One region of the Pseudomonas sp. AC172 genome, then DNA from elsewhere that is predicted to be linked to it. Evidence: riboswitches for the same ligand, from Rfam matches in the RefSeq annotation. Region 1 holds a riboswitch; each other region holds the start of a gene.
The links. Region 1 has a riboswitch for cobalamin ahead of cobW (cobalamin biosynthesis protein CobW). Riboswitches for the same ligand answer to the same signal wherever they lie in the genome.
Positions count from the first base shown of each region.

Region 1 (4,998 bases):
GAGGTTGCCGTGCTTGCCGACGTGAATCACACCGTGCGCGCCGTAGGTGTTGCGCAGCCAGAAATAGAACGCCAGATAACCGTGCGGCGGCACCAGATCCGGATCGTGATAGACCGCGCTCGGATCGACCTGATAACCGCGCGCCGGCTGGATGCCGACGAAGGTCAGACCGAAGCGAATGCCGGCAATCATCATGCGCCCGTCGCGGCACATCGGGTCGTTTTGTGGCGCTCCCCATCGAGCAACCACAGCGGCGCGATTGGCTTCGGGCAGCGCGTTGAACATCGTCAGGTAAGCGTCCATCGCCAGACTTTGCTGGCACGGTCGCAGATCAATCGTGTCGAGATCGTTGCTGACGCCACCGAGCAATTGCTGGATCAACTCGGTGCCGCTGTCCGGCAGTTCGGCCGCAATGGGATAACCCTCAGCCTGCAACGCGCGAAGGACATTCAGCGCTGCTGCCGGCGTGTCGAGACCGACGCCGTTACCGATGCGGCCATCACGAGTCGGGTAGTTGGCGAGAATCAACGCGATGCGTTTTTCGCCATTCGGCACCCGCGCCAGATCAATCCAGCGCCGCGCCAGTTCGGCGACGAAATCCATGCGCTCGGGTTGCGCGCGGTAGCAGACAACATCGGACTGACTGCGCTCACTGCGCCAAGCCAGATCCTTGAAGCTGATCGGCCGGCTGATGATGCGCCCGTCGAGCTCCGGCAAGGCAATGTGCATCGCCAGATCCCGTGGCCCCAGGCCTTGCTCGCTGTCGCGCCAGCCGGGCTCATTGTCCTGCGCGCAGATCGCCTGGATCACCGGAATATTGCGGCGAAACGGCCGCAGATGCGGCGCTTCCGGGCTGGACTGAGCGAATCCGGTAGTGTTGAGAATCACCCCGGCCTCGACTTCATCCAGCCAATCCTCGACCACCGTCAGGCAGCCGGGTTCTTTCAGACTGGCCACGGCTATCGGCAGCGGATTCAATCCTGCTGCTTGCAGGCGCTGGCAGAAAACATCGATGAACGCAGTGTTCGCCGCCTGCAGATGCGAACGATAAAACAGCACCGCCGCGACCGGGTTTTCCGGCAGCCATTCGGCTTGCCAGTCACTCAGCGCGGCGGAGGTTTTATTGGGGTGGTAAATCGCCGTGCGCGGCAGGATCTGCGGCTCTTCCCAAGGGTAATCGCGGCCGAGCCAACGGCTGGCCAGACAGTGGAAGAAATCCAGCGCATTGCCCAATCCACCCTGACGCAAAAACTGCCAGAGCCGGTCGCGCTCCTCGGCGTTGACGGTGCTCAAGTCGCTGAGCTCCGGGTCGGGCCGATCATCGCCCGGCACCAGAATCAACTGCACGCCACGCTCGGACAACTCGACCAGCCGCTCAACGCCATAGCGCCAATAGGCAATGCCGCCATGCAGCGAAATCAGGATCACCTTGGCATGGCGCAACACTTCGTCGACGTACAGATCGACTGAGGCGTGATTCTGCACCTGCATCGGATTGGCCAGACGCAGGCTCGGATAATCTTCCGGCAACTGCTGCGCGGCTTCGGCGAGCAGCGCCAGGCTGGAGTCGCCGCTGCACAGGATCACCAGCTCGGCGGGGGTCTGTCCAAGGTCGGCAATGTTGTCATCCGAGACGAAACCGCCGGGCTGGGTCCTGAGCAGGTGCATGGTTTAAACGCTGAGCGCAGCGCGCAGTTGCGCTTCGAGTTGGGCGGCGTCGAGTTCCTGACCGATCAACACCAGACGCGTGACGCGCGTTTCATCGGCGCCCCACTGACGGTCGAAATGCTTGTCGAAACGCGTGCCCACGCCTTGGATCAGCAAGCGCATTGGCTTGTTCGGGATCGCCGCGAAACCTTTGACACGGAGGATGCCATGCTTGACCACCAGTTGCGTCAGGGCGTCGAGCAGCAGGCTTTCGTCGGCTTGCGGCAGTTCGATGGAGATCGAATCGAAGGCGTCGTGATCGTGGTCATCGTGGTCGTCATCGCCTTCACCATGGTGGTGATCGTGATGGCTGTGGCGGCTGTCGATGTGTTCTTCGGAACCGGCGCCGAGGCCGATCAACACGTCCAGCGGCAGACGACCGTTGCTGGCTTCGATGATTTTCACCGCCGGTGGCAGCTCTTCGGCGACTTCAGCGCGGACACGAGCGAGATCTTCCGGGCTGGTCTGGTCGGCCTTGTTCAGGATGACGAGGTCGGCGCTGGCCAGTTGGTCGGCGAACAGTTCGTGCAGTGGCGACTCGTGATCGAGGTTCGGATCGAGTTTGCGCTGGGCGTCAACCTGATCCGGGAACGCGGCGAAGGTGCCAGCGGCCACGGCCGGGCTGTCGACCACGGTGATCACCGCGTCAACGGTGCAGGCGCTGCGGATTTCCGGCCACTGGAAGGCTTGCACCAGCGGTTTCGGCAGGGCCAGGCCCGAGGTTTCGATTAGGATGTGGTCGAGGTCACCGCGACGCGCGACCAGTTCACGCATCACCGGGAAGAACTCTTCCTGAACAGTGCAGCACAGGCAGCCGTTGGCCAGTTCGTAAACACGACCGGTGGCTTCTTCTTCGGTGCAACCGATGGTGCATTGCTTGAGGATTTCACCGTCGATGCCCAACTCGCCGAATTCGTTGACGATCACCGCGATGCGACGGCCCTGTGCGTTGTCGAGCATGTGCCGCAGCAGTGTGGTTTTGCCCGAGCCGAGGAAGCCGGTGACGATGGTGACGGGGAGTTTGGCCAGTGTTTTCATCGGTATGCCCTTTGGCAAGCGGCGGGCATACGGGACGAGAGCCGGCAACGCGCGTGCGTGCCCGGAGAGTTCGCCACCGGATCACCCCGCCCGGTTGAATTGAGAATCTGTGACGAGGCAGGTCTCCTGGCTGACGGCGTTCAGGCGCTGGGCCTGGCGTTTGCTGCGCCTTCCCGCGGCTCATCGATTGAGCTGGCAGTGGCGTGGCAGCGAACATCACCGTTCACAGTTGCGGGGGCAGCCGCGGCATTGACCGCGTTCCCTTCTTAGCTTCGGCGTGGGCCGAAGAACCTCGAAAGCGCAAGGCTACGCATCGTCTGAGGGTGGGTCAATGGGCGTTGAGCTTTGGTTTTGGGGGCATATCAGTTGCTGCGGGTGCTGCCGCTGGCGGTTTCGCTCTTACAGCGAGTCCCTTTTTCAAACGCCAAAAAGGAACCAAAAGGCGTTGCCCCGGCGTACGGCACTTCGCTGAGGCTCAGTGTTCCCTCGCTACGGTGCCCATCCGGGGGCATCGCCTACGGTTTGCTTCGCTGCACCTCCTCTCGATGTGTTGGACTTCGTCGAACGGCGCTACGCGCCTACCCCCGGATGAACACCTACGCTCGGCCTGCCGAAGGGGCAAAAAATCAAAAGCCAAATCAAGATCAAGAGCCAGAGCCAGAGCAAGATCAAGGGCCCCTCACCCTAGCCCTCTCCCTGTATGTACCGGAGACATGGTGGACACATGTTCGGAGACATGGTGGACGGTTTTAGATCTTCTTACCTGCCGTAACGATCTGCAAGTTCAAGTCGATCCGGGCGATACGATGTCTACTCCAGTAGACATCGTGGATGCCGTCCTCCGTCGTTTCCCGGATAGCTACTGACCTCCCGTGAAAAGCCTTTCCGACTGTGTATTCACGGTTCCTCCAGTAGATCTCTCCTTTTACCTGAACCTTCCTGACCACATCCCCATCGTCGTACTCCGGCGCCGCCGGTTGCTCCTGATATTCCCGTGGGCTGCTGCTGTAGCGAGTAGCAGGAACCTGCATGTTCAACGCTTGATGCGGACGCTTCTGGTTGTAAATCTCACGCCAGATATCAAACGCCCGTTGTGCATCGTCCAGATCGGTGAAGGGATGGCCTTGCAGGACTTCCCTTTTCAGGCTGCGGTGGAAGCGCTCCAGCTTTCCCTGGGTTTGCGGGTGATAAGGTCGGGAGTGGCCGACCTTGATGCCCTGGCTCATCAGCCAGACCTCCAGCGCGGTATAAACGCCGGTCTGGTCACCCCATGGCGAACCGTTGTCCATCGTCATGCGCAGAGGCAGACCGTAGAGCCGAAAGGCCCGCATTAGTTGCTCCTGGACGGTTCGGCGCTGCTCATTGGCGCACGCAGCGATGCACAGTGAGAACCGCGAGTGATCGTCCAGTATCGTCAGCGGATGGCAACGTCCGTGGCTCAGGCTGATATGGCCCTTGAAGTCGATCTGCCAAAGATCGTTGGGCTCCTCGTGCTCGAACCGGATAAACGGTTTGACCTCGGCAGCCTTTGGATCAACCCGCGAATGACGTTGTAAAACCGCATGCACGGTGCTGACAGAGGGCATCACTTTGCCGTCGTCTTCCAACACACGCTTGAGCTTGCGAGCGCCCCAAGCGGCGTACTCCTGACTCAGGGTCAAAATCTGCTGCTCAACCTCTTCAGCGCAGCGTTTGGGTGACGTCTTTGGTCGTCGAGACTGATCGATCAACCCTTGCGCACCGAGATTTTCAAACCTGCTGAGCCATTTGTAGGCAGTGCTTGGGCTGATATTGAATCGACGGCAAAGCTGCCGAACATTGGCCCCTTCTTGCCGAGCCAAAAGCACGAATTCTGAACGAAGCTGCACGGTGGACACCTCTTCCCAGGACACAGGTCATCTCCTCGGTGATGAGCAATGTGTCTATTAAAAAGTGTCCACCATGTCTCCGAACACCCGTCCACCATGTCTCCGGTACATACACTCCCGGAGGGAGAGGGGACTGATCCCGGTGTTTGGGAGAGCAACGCCGACGTGAAATACCGAGTTGAACTCAGGTTCTGAAAAGCCCACAAATCGGCCCCCTCTCCCTCGGGAGAGGGCTGGGGTGAGGGGCGAATCCAACACAAAAATAACGCCGTACACCCGTTCCTCACCACTCAATAGGCCGAGTGTCAGCTCGCCTGCTCTTGATCTTGATCTCGGAGCCCGTCGGCAGGCTGAGTGGAGGGATTGATCCGGGGGTGGGAGCGCA
Region 1 is NZ_OZ409868.1:1,690,685-1,695,682, reverse strand. Features, by position in the region: gene cobN (cobaltochelatase subunit CobN) at 1-1,668, opposite strand, end outside; gene cobW (cobalamin biosynthesis protein CobW) at 1,672-2,745, opposite strand; cobalamin riboswitch at 2,845-3,055, opposite strand; gene ACZ0A4_RS07635 (IS481 family transposase) at 3,495-4,637, opposite strand.

Region 2 (4,998 bases), 740 kb from region 1:
GTGTGCGCGCCATAACGACCGGCGAAAATATCCATGTCCGGCACATCGACGTTGGCCAGCAACCGCGTGCCCATCTGCGGCATTTTGCGCAAGGTCAGGTCCAGCCAGCCCGACACTTCGTGCACCTTGCCGTTTTTCAGTTGCTTGATCGGTTTGCCGGCATAAGCGAGTACACCTTCGATCGTCGACAGTCCCGGCATTTTCGCCGACGAAGAAATGCCATGTTCGATCGAGTCGATACGCGAAAAACGCTGGCGCTGTTCATCGATGATCGCCGACGACAGTGTCGGCACCGAGCTGCACCCGCTGAGAATCGCCACGCCGGCCTGCTTCGCCCGCGCGTCGAGAACGTGGATGCCGTTGACGAACGTGCGGCAGTCAGCCAGATCGCAATAGTTCACACCGGCGTCGATGCAGCTCTCGGCGAGCGCATAGGTTTGCCCCTGAAACGGCCCGCCAGTGTGCACGACCAACTGAATGTTCAGCGCCCGCAATGCGGCTTTGAACTCGCTGCCCATGGCATCGCCACACCAGCCTTCGCAGACGTTGCCCGATTGGCTGTTCAGCTCATCGACTTTGCGCTGCAACTTGCGCGGATCACGGCCCGAGAGCACCAGGCCGATGTCCGGCATCAGCGCCAGATGCCGGCACACAATGCTGCCGAAGTTTCCGTAACCACCAACCACCATCACCCTGAACGGCATGCAACTCTTCCCTAAATCAATCCATCAAACAGGCGTGCAGGATATAGGGCCGAACGTCAGCAAGCCATTCAGATCAGTTGCTCGCCACCCACTTGCGGTACTGGCGGGTACGCAAGGCGTTGCCGATTTGTTGCATGATCAGCGCGCGCAGCGGTGACACGTGCGGATCGGGTGTTTTCGCCTGACTGAGTTTGCGCAACTGGAACTTGACCACCGCCATGTTGGCCAGCGACGCCATGGCCTTGTTCTTCCAGGTGATCGGCGGCAGCTCGGGGGCACTGTCCTTGCCCAGCAGCCAGTCACGCGGCAGGTTCGGATCGATGGCCAGCGCCGTGCCGATGCCGACCATGTCCACGCCACTGTTAACGACCATTTCCGCAATGGGCCGACGACGCACGCCGCCCGTGACCATCACCGGCATCCGCGCGACTTTCTGGATGTCCTGGGCGAACTCGACGAAGTACGCCTCGCGCGCCAAGGTGCGGCCGTCCCGTGCTTCGCCCTGCATGGCCGGGGCTTCGTAGCTGCCGCCGGACAACTCGACCAGATCCACACCCAGATCGTTGAGCCATTCGACGACTTGTCGCGCGTCATCGGCGCTGAAGCCGCCGCGTTGGAAGTCGGCGGAATTGAGTTTCACCGCCACCGCAAACTCCGCTGAAACCAGTGCACGCACAGCCTTGACGATGTCCAGCAACAGCCGCGCGCGGTTCTCCAGCGACCCGCCCCACTCGTCCGTGCGCTGATTGGTCAACGGCGACAGGAACTGACTCAACAAATAGCCATGGGCGGCGTGGATTTCCACACCGGTGAAGCCGGCCTGCTCGCCAAGCTGTGCGCTGCGGGCGAAACGCTGGATGACGTCAGCGATCACGCTGGCGGTCATCGCGTGGGGCGTGGCGAAGTGTTTGGACAGGCTGCCCATGTTCAGCGGAACCGCTGATGGCGCCCAGGTTTTCTGCCCGAGATTGGCCTGCATCTGTCGGCCGGGATGGTTGATCTGCAGCCAGAACTGCGCGCCGCCCGATCGGCCAATCTGTGCCCAGCGCTTGAACCTGGCCAATTGCCGGTCATCCTGCAGCACCACGCCGCCCGGCCCGGTCATCGCGCGGCCGTCGACCATGACGTTGCCAGTGATCAACAGTCCGGCACCACCATCGGCCCAGGCTTGATACAGGCGCATCAGTTCTTGCGAAGGTGCCTGATCGGCGTCGGCCATGTTTTCTTCCATGGCGGCTTTGGCGATGCGGTTCTTGATGGTTGAACCGTTGGGGAGTTGCAGGTTGTCGAACACGTTCATGAGGAGTCCTCGATTGGGCGTGGGACAACCATAAGATTAAAGCCAACTTTAAGGTCAAGGCCTTTTTATCAACTGTGATTATTTGCCCGTAGCGGCCTTCTCCTCGCGCATCTGGTTGATCAGCAACTGCGCGTTGTCGGCACAGCCGACGTCGGCGGGTTTGCTCTCGATGCCGTGAATGACCCGCAACAGCTGCGCCTTGTTATGCGCCAGGCGTTGCTGGAGGATTTCGATTTCTTCGACCTTGCGTTTGAGCCCGACCAGCATTTCTTCGTGCTGCCAGTCCTGCGCGTTCACCGGCAGTAACTGGCGGATTTCCTCGAGGGAAAACCCTGCCGCTTGTGCACCGGTGATGATCTGCAGGATCCACTCGGTTTCCGGGGCATAGTCGCGATAACCGTTGGCCTTGCGCCCGACCGACTTGATCAGCCCGCTCGCCTCATAGAAGCGGATGCGCGAAGGCGCCAGACCGCTGATTTTTGCCAGTTCACCGATTTTCATGATTGACCTGAGCCGTAATTGAACTTGAAGTGAACTTTAAACCTTCACCTATCAAACGACCAAGTGCGACCTCGACCTGTTTTTAATGCAGAGCAGAGATCCTGTGGGAGCGAGCTTGCTCGCGAAGAGGCCGGATCAGTTACATCATTGTTGATTGACACTACGCCTTCGCGAGCAAGCTCGCTCCCACAATGGCTAGAGGAGTACGCACGCATGCAAGTTGACGAACGGTCTGTCGAATGTTCAGATGCCGCCCAGTTTCAGGTGTCCCATGCCGCCGTGCATGGGGTGAAACGGGAAACCGGTACGTTCTTTTCGAACAAGTCCGGTGCTGCCCCCGCAACGGTATGCGCGTGATGTTTTCGATACACCACTGTGGCCGCACGGCCATGGGAAGGTGAAAGCCTCGATACGCGCGAGCCCGGAGACCGGCCTGAAATTTCGTTTGGCAAAATCCTGCGGTGGGCGGGCATGGGCCGGTATTGGCTGTGCGCGATGCCTTCTCCTGCATGCTCTTCTGCGAAGATCCTTTTCGAGAAGACAATGATTCGACCTTTCTACACCTCGGCTCCAACCTTTCTGTTCGGCTGTCTGTTCAGCCCCCTGCTGCTGGCGGATGACGCGCCACTGGAACTCAATCAGCAAATCGTTTCCGCACCGTCGGTGGAGTCCACCACGGTCGCCGACATGGCGAAGTTCGGCAGCAAGGTCGAGATCGTCAGCCGCGAACAGATCGAGCGCGCCGGCCCCAGCGCCGATGTCAGCCGCGTGATGCAGATGTTCATCCCCGGCCTGTACGTGGCGCCGAAAAACGGACCGTTCGACTACGGCACCTATTCGCTGCTGGGCGGGCGCAACGACGACACGCTGATCCTGCTTGACGGCGTGCGCCTGAACAATCGTCTGTACGGCGGCCTCTATCTGGACACCCTGCCGGCCAATGCCATCGAGCGCATCGAAGTGCTCAAGGGTGGCCAGAGCCTGTTGTTCGGCACTCAGGCCGTTTCCGGTGTGATCAACATCGTCACCCGCAGCCCGCAGTCGCGCAAAGCCTCCGGCGAAGTGAACCTGGGCGTGGACAGCTTTGGCGGCACTACCGAAGACGCCCGCGTCGAGAACATCTTCACTAACGGTTTCGGCGATCTCGGTTTGCTGGCGTATGTCAGCCACAACGTCTCCGACGGTTACCAGCCGTATCGCAACCGCGACATGAAAAACGTCAGCGAGAAGAACCGCGCCTACGAAGTCACCACCTTCGGCGGCAAGGCGATTCAGTCGTTTGGCGATGATTCGCGGCTCGAACTGTTCTACCAATACGCCGACGCCAACCTCGACTTCGCCCGCCCGGTCGACAACCACAACACCACCAACGACCGCGTGCAGCAGATCGCCACGGCGACCTTTGAGCAGACCATTAATGAGCGCCTGAGCTACTTCGTCAAAGGCCATATCAACGACTGGGACACGCGCTACACCCGCGTCAACAACGTCGAGGGCGGCGGAACCAGAGTCATCAACCACAACGACAATTGGGGCTTCACCGACTGGGGCGTGCAGGCTGAAGGCAAGGCAGAATTGCCCGGTGGCCATGTGCTGGTGTTCGGCACTGACAACCAATGGTTCAAGGGCCAGGACGATGTGCTGATCATCGATAACGACAAGGCCGAAGCCCATGCGCTCTACACGCAACTGCGCCCGCAGATCGACGCCCTGCCCGACTGGCACCCGAGTATCGGCATGCGCCACGAAGCCATGGGCGGCGGTGACAGCGCCACCGTTGGCATGCTCACTTCGCTGTATGACCTCAACGACAACTGGTCGGTGCGTGGCCAATACGGCAGCGCCTACAAACTGCCGAACGCCGAGCAACTGTTCGTCAACGAGCCGGGCGACGAGATCGGCAACCGCAACCTGAAGCCGGAAAAAAGCCGCAACGCCGAACTGGGTGTCGACTACAAAGGCTTTTTGCTCAACCGTGAATTCAGCGCCAGCGTGACCCTGTTCAAACGCAAGATCGACGACCTGATCACCCTCGATGACATTCAGTGGGTCAACGGCGAAGGCACGATCCAGATGCGCGGTTTCGAGGCCGACGCCAAGCTCGCGCTCAATGAGCAGTGGAGCCTGCAAGCCGACATGACCCGCAACCTCACCGAGTCGCGCACTGGTGTGACCATCAATGATATTCCGAGCTTCTTCGCCCGTTCGCGGGTGGGCTATGAATCGGAAAATCGTCTGTGGGGCGCTGGCGGTGCGATTCGTTATATCCGCGATATCAAAAGCTCGAAACAAGTCGAATACGGCAACTATTCGGTGGTCGACGCCGATGCCTATCGCTACCTCGACAACGCCCACCAACACCGCGTGAGCCTGTTGGTGGAAAACCTCTTCAACCGCGATTACGTCACCAGCCGTTCGAGCAACGTCGATAACCTTGGCCGACCGCTCACCTCCGAAGTGCGCTACACGTACCGCTTCTGATGAGTGAAATCA
Region 2 is NZ_OZ409868.1:2,434,331-2,439,328, forward strand. Features, by position in the region: gene ACZ0A4_RS10885 (saccharopine dehydrogenase family protein) at 1-704, opposite strand, end outside; gene ACZ0A4_RS10890 (NADH:flavin oxidoreductase/NADH oxidase family protein) at 778-2,004, opposite strand; gene ACZ0A4_RS10895 (MerR family transcriptional regulator) at 2,083-2,505, opposite strand; cobalamin riboswitch at 2,751-2,956, shown strand; gene ACZ0A4_RS10900 (TonB-dependent receptor plug domain-containing protein) at 3,049-4,986, shown strand; gene ACZ0A4_RS10905 ((2Fe-2S) ferredoxin domain-containing protein) at 4,986-4,998, shown strand, end outside.
Region 2: it holds a riboswitch for cobalamin, as region 1 does, so the genes downstream of both, ACZ0A4_RS10900 (TonB-dependent receptor plug domain-containing protein) here and cobW (cobalamin biosynthesis protein CobW) in region 1, are expected to answer to the same signal.

Region 3 (4,998 bases), 190 kb from region 1:
GCCTACCTCATTGCCGAGGGACGGCCCACGCTTACCCGAAAACGGAGAATGACCATGCAGTACCAACAACCGACTCACCTGCAAGCCGCGATCCTCGACTGGGCCGGCACCGTTGTCGATTTCGGCTCGTTTGCGCCAACGCAGATTTTCGTCGAAGCCTTTGCCGAATTCGGCGTCGCCGTGTCGCTGGAAGAAGCGCGCGGGCCAATGGGCATGGGCAAGTGGGATCACATCCGGACCCTGTGCAACCTGCCGCAGATTGCCGAACGTTACCGCGCGGCGTTTGACCGCGTGCCGAGTGACGAGGATGTCACGGCGATCTACGAACGTTTCATGCCACTGCAGATCGAGAAAATCGCCCTGCATTCGGCGCTGATCCCTGGCGCGCTTGCAGCGATTGCCGCGTTGCGTGACAAGGGTTTGAAAATCGGTTCGTGCTCCGGATATCCAGCGGTGGTGATGGCCAAGGTTGTCGAACTCGCGCGGGAAAACGGCTATGTCGCCGATCATGTGGTCGCCACCGATGAAGTGCCGAATGGCCGGCCGCATCCGGCGCAGGCGCTGGCTAACGTGATTGCTTTGGGCATCGATGACGTGGCGGCGTGCGTCAAGGTCGATGACACCTGGCCGGGGATTCTCGAAGGTCGCAGCGCCGGCATGTGGACGGTGGCGCTGACCTCCTCAGGCAACGCACTGGGCCTGACCTATGAGCAATACAAGGCGTTGCCGTCGGATCGACTGGCGGAGGAACGTGCGCGGATCGGCAAGATGTTCGCACCTTCGCGCCCGCATTATTTGATCGACACCATCGCCGAACTGCCTGAAGTCATCGACGACATCAACGCACGCCTGGCGCGCGGCGAAACCCCGCAGTCCTGCTGAAACCTGATCGTTCCCACGCTCTGCGTGGGAACGATCAGTGGCCTCGCTCAAATCGCAGGCAAAAAAAAGCTGCCACGAATGGCAGCAGAAACTTTAAGAACACGCGATGTATTGAGGTCAGCATAGACGCCGGATAATGACAGTGTCATGACAGCCGCAAATTCATTGAACCGCCCCTGCCCCGTCATCAGGATGTCATCAAGATCACGGCAGAATCCTCGCAAACCGTCTCGCGCCTCCCGACGGGTGCTTTGCAAGGATTCCCATGAAAGACGACGCCTCGCTGTTTGCCGCGATCGACCTGGGTTCGAATGCCTTTCGCCTGATGATCGGCCAATCTGTGCGCAGCCGAAAGGGCTTGCAGATTCAGGAAGTGAAAACCCTGCGTGAGCCGGTGCGCCTCGCCGAAGGATTTGACGGTGGCGCGCTGGATGCCTTGGCGCTGGATCGCGGCTGGCAGGCATTGGCCCGGTTCGGTAAAAAGTTGCGCGGTTTCGAAGCCGGTCGAGTCCGTGCGGTGGCGACCAGTGCGGTGCGCGAGGCCGACAATGCGCAACTGTTTCTGGCCAGTGCCGAGCGGCATCTGGGTTTTCCCATCGACGTCATTTGCGGCCATGAAGAGGCGCGGCTGGTCTATGCCGGCGTGACCCACGCTTTGCCGAGCGCTGAAGATCTGCGCCTGGTGGTCGACATCGGCGGCGGCTCAACCGAGCTGATCCTCGGCCAAGGCTCGCAACCGTTGCTCACCGAAAGCATCGCCATCGGCAGCGGCACCTTGAGCACGCGCTTCTTTCGCGGCGGTGACGTGTCTGCCGGAGCGCTACAGGAGGCCGAGCGCTTCGCCATCCTGCAGTTTGAAAAGGTTGCCCGGCGCTATCGTGCTCAGGGCTGGCAGCAAACCATTGGCTCTTCCGGCACCGCGCGCATGTTGGCCAAAGTGCTCAAGGCCAATCGCCTCAACGACTACGATCAGGACGGCATCACCTACGGCGGGCTACTACGCCTGTCGTTGCTTGTGCTGAAGGTGAACAACGTCCAGCAACTGAAACTGGCCGGCCTGCAACCACACCGCCAGAGCATTCTGCCCGGCGGTCTGGTGTTGATGCTCGCGGCATTCAAAGTGTTCGGCATTGCGCAAATGCTGCCGTCGGAACCGGGCCTGCGTTTAGGCGTGTTGCACGGTTTGATGAGCCAGCACTAATCCTTGCCGCGACAGATTCGTCTCCCCTTCAGCGACTCGATCGACTACCATGCCGTCGCTGGTTCCCGAACGGGACTAATAGGGAATCCGAGGTGCTTGCTCAGTACTGATCGGAACTGCCCCCGCAACTGTAGGTGCCGAGCCTGCTCCACAACTGCCACTGGGTGAATCCCGGGAAGGCCGGAGCGAGGCGATGACGCATCAGTCAGGAGACCTGCCGGCACAGTGACTACTAACCGGCGGGGTGTCCGGGAAGGACATCGTGCCGTGCGCGTCAACGCTTGATGCCCGGCCTTGCGCTGTTTTCCTGACCGCGTTCGATGGTGTGTTTCCAGACCGTACTCTCCCGCTCCCCGTACGGTTCCCCTGGAGACTGCCCCATGCTGCTGCCCCGCATCGCCACCCTCATCACCGGCCTGACCCTTGGCGCCATGGCGCAGGCGGCACCGACTGTCTATCCGCTGACGGTGGAAAACTGCGGCAGTACCCTGACCTTCCAGCACGCCCCGACGCGCACCGTGACCATCGGCCAGGCCGGCACGGAAATGCTCTACGCCATGGGCCTGAGCGACAAAGTCGTCGGCACCTCGTTGTGGTTCAACAATGTGCTGGACAAATACATGGCGCAGAACGACAAGATCCAGCGCCTGGCCGACAACGAACCGAGTTTCGAATCGGTGATCAGCAAGCGCCCGGAACTGGTCGCCGTGGAGCTGGAATGGATGGTCGGCCCGCAAGGTGCGGTCGGCACCCGCGAGCAGTTTCATGAGCTGAAGATTCCGACCTATCTGCTGCCCTCCGATTGCGAAGCCAAGGACAACCTCGTCGGCGCCGACGGCACGCGGCTGGCGCCGTTTCGCATCGACACGATTTACAAAAGCGTGAGCCAACTGGCGCAGATCTTCGATGTGCAGGCGCGTGGCCAGCAGCTCAACGACGAACTCAAGGCCAGTCTCGCCAAATCGATTGCCACCGCCCAGGGCAAACAACTGAAGGATGCCAGCGCGCTGGTCTGGTTTTCCAGCGCACAAATGGACATCGAGCCCTTCGTGGCCGGACACAAAGGCATTCCCGATTTCATGCTCAGCACCCTCGGCGTGCGCAACGTGGTGGAATCCGATGAGGAGTGGCCAACGGTCGGCTGGGAAACCATCGCCAAGGCCAACCCGACCTTCCTCGTCATCGCGCGCATGGATCGCCGACGCTTCCCCGCTGACGACTATGAAAAGAAACTCGCCTTTCTGCACAGCGACCCGGTGACGCGCAACATGGACGCGGTGAAACACAACCGCATCATCATTCTCGACGCCATGGCCATGCAGGCGAGCCTGCGCATGTTCGATGGCATCGAGCAACTGGCCACGGCCATCAACGGCTATGACCTGTCGAAATGAATGCCAGCCTGATCCGCACGTTACTGGCCTTGGCGACCCTGTTGATTGCCGTGGTCGCGGGCGTGGCCATTGGTGAAACCTCGATTGAACCGGGCGTTGTCGTGCAAGTGCTGGCGAACAAATTGTGGGGCGCCGGGTACGCGCTGGACCCTATCGATGAAGGCATCGTCTGGAACTACCGCTTGACCCGCGCACTGGTCGCGGCCGCATGCGGCGCCGGTCTGGCGACGTGCGGGGTGATCTTGCAGTCGCTGCTGCGAAATCCGTTGGCCGATCCGTATCTGCTGGGGATTTCTGCCGGCGCCTCGACCGGAGCGGTGATGGTGGCGCTGCTCGGGGTTGGCGCCGGAATGATCTCGTTATCAGTCGGAGCCTTTGCCGGGGCAGTGACCGCATTTGTGCTGGTGATTCTGTTGGCGCGGGTCAGCGGCTCGGCGAGCGGCACCGGGCAAATCATTCTCGCGGGGATCGCCGGCTCGCAGTTGTTCAACGCGCTGACGGCGTTTCTGATCACCCGCTCGGCCAGCTCCGAGCAGGCACGCGGGATCATGTTCTGGCTGCTGGGCAATCTCGGTGGCGTGCGCTGGCCATCGGTGTGGCTGGCGGTGCCGGTCGCGTTGTTGGGGTTGGTCGTGTGCTTGTGGCATCGGCGGGCGCTGGATGCGTTTACCTTTGGCGCGGATTCGGCGGCATCTCTCGGCATTCCAGTGCGACGCGTGCAAATTCTGCTGATTGGTTGTGCGGCGCTGGTGACGGCGGTGATGGTGTCGATTGTCGGTTCGATCGGTTTTGTCGGGTTGGTGATTCCCCACGCCGCGCGGCTGTTGCTCGGCACCGGGCATGCACGTCTGCTGCCGGCCAGTGCCTTGGGCGGCGCGGTGTTTCTGATTGCCGCTGACGTATTGTCGCGCACGCTGATCAAGGGCCAGGTGATTCCGGTCGGGGTGATTACCGCACTGGTCGGTGCGCCAGTGTTCGCCTTGATTCTGGTTGGCCGCAGGTCCGCACGATGAGCAGTGTTTTGAGTTGTTCTGGTCTGAGCTTCAGAGTGCGCGGCGCCGAGTTGCTCAACGGTGTCACCCTTGAGGTTCAGCGTGGCGAAACCCTCGGCATCGTCGGGCCGAATGGCTCGGGCAAATCCACCCTGTTGAAGTTGCTGGCCGGGTTGCGCGAACCGAGCGCTGGCGAGGTCCTGCTCGAAGGCCAGCGCTTGGGCAAAATGGCCCGGCGCAGCATTGCGCAAAAGCTTGCGGTGGTCGAACAACAGGCCGACACCGACGACGGCATTCGCGTGTTCGACGCCGTTGCGTTGGGGCGCACGCCCTGGCTGTCGGCGCTGCAGCCGTGGTCGGCGGCGGACGACGCGATTGTTCAGCAGGCGCTGACCGACGTTGACGCTATGCACCTGCGCACCCGCCTGTGGCGCAGCCTGTCAGGCGGTGAGCGGCAGCGAGTGCATATCGCTCGGGCATTGGCGCAGCGACCGCAGATTCTGTTGCTCGATGAGCCGGCCAACCACCT
Region 3 is NZ_OZ409868.1:1,495,832-1,500,829, reverse strand. Features, by position in the region: gene phnX (phosphonoacetaldehyde hydrolase) at 55-882, shown strand; gene ACZ0A4_RS06880 (Ppx/GppA phosphatase family protein) at 1,148-2,083, shown strand; cobalamin riboswitch at 2,126-2,319, shown strand; gene ACZ0A4_RS06875 (ABC transporter substrate-binding protein) at 2,464-3,477, shown strand; gene ACZ0A4_RS06870 (FecCD family ABC transporter permease) at 3,474-4,490, shown strand; gene ACZ0A4_RS06865 (ABC transporter ATP-binding protein) at 4,487-4,998, shown strand, end outside.
Region 3: it holds a riboswitch for cobalamin, as region 1 does, so the genes downstream of both, ACZ0A4_RS06875 (ABC transporter substrate-binding protein) here and cobW (cobalamin biosynthesis protein CobW) in region 1, are expected to answer to the same signal.

Region 4 (4,998 bases), 950 kb from region 1:
CTCATCCTTGTCGAGGAACCCGGTCAGCACATCCACCGGTTTGCCGCTCGGCTTGCCGCCGGTAAATGGCACGAAAATCACTTTGTAGCCACTGTGCGGTTTGCGGTTCCATGAGCCGTGCTGGCCAATAAATGCGCCTTCCTTGAACTGTGCCGGCAACGTGTTGCCCGCGGCGAAGCTCAGGCCCAGCGAGGCGGTGTGCGGCCCGACCGCGTAATCCGGGGCAATGGCTTTGGCCACCAGATCCGGGTTTTGCGGCGACACACGCGCATCGACATGCTGACCGTAGTAACTGAACGGCCAGCCATAGAAACCGCCGTCCTTCACTGAAGTGATGTAGTCCGGCACCAGGTCACTGCCGATCTCGTCGCGCTCGTTGACCGCTGTCCACAGCGCGCCACTGGTCGGCTCCCAGGCCAAGCCATTGGGGTTGCGGATACCCGAAGCGAAGATCCGGTGATTACCGGTCGCCCGATCAACTTCCCAGATCGCCGCGCGGCCTTCTTCTTTATCCAGACCATTTTCGCCGACGTTGCTGTTCGAGCCGACCGTGACGTACAGCTTGCTGCCGTCCTTGCTGGCGATGACGTTTTTCGTCCAGTGGTGATTCAGCGTACCGCCGGGCAGATCGACTACCTTGATTGGCTGCGACTTGATCTCGGTCGCGCCTGCTTCGTAGTTAAAGCGCAGCAAGCGATCGGTATCAGCGACGTAAAGATCGTTGCCGACCAGCGTCATCCCGAACGGCGAGTTGAGGTTCTGCAGGAACACCGTGCGTGTTTCCGCGACGCCATCGTGATCGGTGTCACGCAGCAAGGTGATGCGGTTCGGACTCGGCACGCCCGCGCCAGCCTTGCCCATGACCTTCTTCATCACCCAGCCGCGAATGCCGCTGCTGTCGTCAGGCTTTGGCGGGGCATTGGTTTCCGCTACCAGCACGTCGCCGTTGGGCAACACGTAGAGCCAGCGCGGATGGTCGAGGCCTTCGGCGAATGCTGCGACCTGGGTGCCGGTGGCGGCTGTCGGTTTAGCGCCCTCGGGCCAGCCGATCGCCGGGGCGATGTTCACCGTCGGGATCAGGGTCTTGTTCGGTTCGGGCAGCTTGGGTGACGGGCCGGTGCCGTCGGAGACTTGCAGGCTGGAGGATTCACCGCAGGCGGCGAGCCCTCCGGCGAAGGCGATGACAAAAACGAGCTGGGGCTTGCGCATTGCTGATCTTCCCTATGAATGCATTCCTAATCATAGAGGAGGGCGCAAGCCCGATGGTTCAACTGCTCAGCCGCGGGCTTCCTTGAACAGCACGGCGATGCCTGGGTGATAGTTGCCGGTTTCGCTGCGCAATTTGCGATAGGCATAGGGGAAATACCAGGCGACCGCGCAGGTGTGTTCCTTTTGCAGATCGTCGACCATGTCCTGCAACTCTTCGGGGCTGGCGCTGTGCTGGGCTTTTTGCGGCGCGACAAACAGGCAGCCAAGCTTGAGGTCGCTGGCATAGCTGATGCGTTTGGCGTCGTTGGTGATGTCCAGCAAGGCTTGAGTCAGATTCAGGTTGGTAACCTTTGGCCAGCGCTGGGTGGCCTGGATAAAGGCGCGGTCTTCGGCACCGGCCAGAAACAGATCGGCGCGGGCGTTGCGCTCGCCTTCTTCATTCTGTTTGCGCGTGGCGGTGTCGTTCAAAGTGACCAGCTCAGCCATCCAGGCTGCGGCCGAGAGCAATCCGAGATTGGCTTTCTCGTCATGCCAGTAAGGCGTGTCGCTGTCGCCGCGTACGGCGTTGTAACGGTCGATACAGTCAAACCAGCGTTCAAGCACCGGGCGCAGGAATTCCAGGCGCGGGTTGCTGATGATCATGCCTTGCATCGTCATCATCCTTTATTGTTGTGGTGGGCTTTTCGGGAAAAGCATGGCTCTTTGATATCATTTGTATCAGTGTGGCACAAGATTGGCGTCGGATAATTGATCGGCGGCAGTTATTCGCCCGATGGCCGCCTCTTTAATTGACGCTCCATCCCCAACCCTCTAACCTTCGCGGCTTGTTTCAGGTGCTCTGTGACCTGCGTCGACAGAGTGAAACAGGGAAGCCGGTGAGGGTTGTCTTCGCACGAAGAACCACCACGATCCCGGCGCTGCCCCCGCAACGGTAAATGAGTGAACACTGCGTCGAATGCCACTGCTCAAAGCGGGAAGGCGCGCAGTCAGGCCAACGCCGCTCATGAGCCCGGAGACCGGCCTGATCCATCCAGCGGCATCACGGTGGGCGATGCCAGGCTTTTTGCCGTCTATTCTTGTGCCTGCCCGCCGTTATCCAGCCTCAACGGAGAGCTCCCCCATGACTGATTCCCCCGAGCGCGACGAACGCCATCTGGCGCGTATGCAGCGCAAAAAAGCCGTGATCGACGAACGCATCGCCAACTCGCCTGACGAGTGCGGCCTGGTGCTGGTGCTGACCGGCAACGGCAAAGGCAAAAGCAGCTCGGCGTTCGGCATGCTCGCCCGCGCCATGGGCCACGGCATGCAGTGCGGTGTGGTGCAGTTCATCAAGGGCCGCAACAGCACCGGCGAAGAGTTGTTTTTCCGCCGTTTCCCCGAGCAAGTGCGTTTCCACGTGATGGGCGAAGGTTTCACTTGGGAAACCCAGGATCGTCAGCGCGACATCGCCGCCGCCGAAGCCGCGTGGGCAGTCTCGCGTGAACTGCTGCGTGATCCGTCGATCGGTCTGGTGGTGCTCGACGAACTGAACATCGCCCTCAAGCACGGCTACCTCGATCTCGATCAGGTGCTCAGCGATTTGCAGGCGCGTCCGCCGATGCAGCACGTGATCGTCACCGGTCGCGCGGCCAAGCCGGAAATGATCGAGATGGGCGATACCGTCACCGAAATGGGCATGCTCAAACACGCCTTCCAGGCCGGCATCAAAGCGCAGAAAGGCGTCGAACTTTGAATCAACCACGTCACTGCCCGGCGGTCCTCATCGCCGCGCCGGCCTCCGGTCAGGGCAAGACCACCGTTACCGCCGCGCTCGCCCGTTTGCATCGCAATCAGGGGCGCGTGGTACGCGTGTTCAAATGCGGCCCGGATTTCCTTGATCCGATGATTCTCGAGCGCGCCAGCGGTGCGCCGGTGTATCAACTGGACATGTGGATGGTCGGTGAGCAGGAAAGTCGTCGTCTGTTGTGGGAAGCCGCTGCCGAGGCCGATCTGATTCTGATCGAAGGCGTGATGGGCCTGTTCGACGGTACGCCTTCCAGCGCTGATCTGGCGCGGCATTTCGGTGTGCCGGTGCTCGGCGTGATTGATGGGACGGCGATGGCGCAGACCTTTGGTGCGTTGGCACTGGGTCTGGCGAGGTATCAGCCGGATCTGCCGTTTGCCGGTGTGCTGGCCAATCGTGTCGGAACTTTGCGACATGCGCAATTGCTCGAAGGCAGTCTCACTGAAGGCCTGCGCTGGTACGGCGCGTTGTCCCGCGAAACGGGTATCGAACTGCCGAGCCGGCATCTCGGCCTGGTGCAGGCCAGCGAGCTGAATGACCTCGATGTGCGTCTCGACGCGGCTGCCGACGCTCTCGCCAGCAGCTGTGAGGTAGCGCTGCCACCGGCGGTTGAGTTCGCCGCGCCTGACGTCATCGCTGTCGAGCCACTGCTCAAGAATGTACGAATTGCCGTCGCCCATGATGAGGCGTTTGCCTTCACCTACGGCGCGAGTCTCGATCTGTTGCGGGCGATGGGCGCCGAGCTGAGTTTCTTCTCGCCGATCCGCGACACGCAATTGCCTGAGGCGGACAGCCTGTATTTGCCCGGTGGGTATCCGGAACTGCACCACGTTGCGTTGTCGCAGAACACCGCGATGGTTGAAGCGATCCGTGCGCATCATGCGGCAGGGAAACCGTTGCTCGCTGAGTGTGGCGGCATGCTGTACCTGCTGGATTCTTTGACCGACGTTGAAGGAACTCGCGCCGAATTGATCGGGCTGCTTAAAGGCGACGCGGTGATGCAGAAGCGTCTGGCCGCATTGGCGTTGCAAGCGGTTGATCTGCCGGAAGGTTCGCTGCGTGGGCACACTTATCATCATTCGCTGACGAAGACTGAGTTGACGCCGATTGCGCGTGGCTTGAGTCCGAATGGTGGGCGCGGTGCCGAGGCGGTTTATCGGGAAGGGCGGATGACGGCGTCGTACGTGCACTTTTATTTCCCGTCGAATCCGACTGCGATTGCCGCATTGTTTGCGCCAGACCGTGAGGCCGCCTTCGCGAGCAAGCTCGCTCCCACAGGGGATCGTGTTTCTTGAGCAAGCACCCCGTCCAATGTGGGAGCGAGCTTGCTCGCGAAGAGGTCATGACAGACAACGCATTCTCCGAAGCCGAACGCGAAGCGGTTTACAGAGCCATCGCCGAACGCCGCGACATGCGCCACTTCACCGGCGGCAGCGTCGAACCGGAGCTGTTGCGCCGACTTTTGGAAGCCGCCCACCAGGCCCCAAGCGTCGGCCTGATGCAGCCCTGGCGTTTCATCCGCATCAGCGACCGAACTTTACGCGGGCAGATCCAGAACCTCGTCGAAGAAGAGCGCGTGCGCACCGCTGAAGCCCTCGGCGAGCGCAGTGACGAGTTCATGAAACTCAAGGTCGAGGGCATCCATGACTGCGCCGAAGTGCTGGTCGCCGCGTTAATGGACGATCGCGAAAAACACATCTTTGGTCGCCGCACGCTGCCGGAAATGGACATGGCCTCGCTGTCCTGCGCGATCCAGAACCTGTGGCTGGCCTCGCGCGCCGAAGGCCTCGGCATGGGCTGGGTTTCGTTGTTCGAGCCGCAGGCACTGGCGGATCTGTTGAGGTTGCCCGCAGGCGCCAAGCCGCTGGCCGTTATTTGCCTGGGCCCGGTCAAGGAATTCTATCCGGCGCCGATGCTGGTACTCGAAGGGTGGGCGCAGGCGCGGCCGCTCAATGAGTTGCTGTACGAAAATTATTGGGGAGTGAGTCAATGAGTGTGGCGTTGTT
Region 4 is NZ_OZ409868.1:737,083-742,080, forward strand. Features, by position in the region: gene ACZ0A4_RS03475 (PQQ-dependent sugar dehydrogenase) at 1-1,209, opposite strand, end outside; gene ACZ0A4_RS03480 (hypothetical protein) at 1,276-1,860, opposite strand; cobalamin riboswitch at 2,024-2,248, shown strand; gene cobO (cob(I)yrinic acid a,c-diamide adenosyltransferase) at 2,330-2,941, shown strand; gene ACZ0A4_RS03490 (cobyrinate a,c-diamide synthase) at 2,938-4,287, shown strand; gene bluB (5,6-dimethylbenzimidazole synthase) at 4,335-4,985, shown strand; gene cbiB (adenosylcobinamide-phosphate synthase CbiB) at 4,982-4,998, shown strand, end outside.
Region 4: it holds a riboswitch for cobalamin, as region 1 does, so the genes downstream of both, cobO (cob(I)yrinic acid a,c-diamide adenosyltransferase) here and cobW (cobalamin biosynthesis protein CobW) in region 1, are expected to answer to the same signal.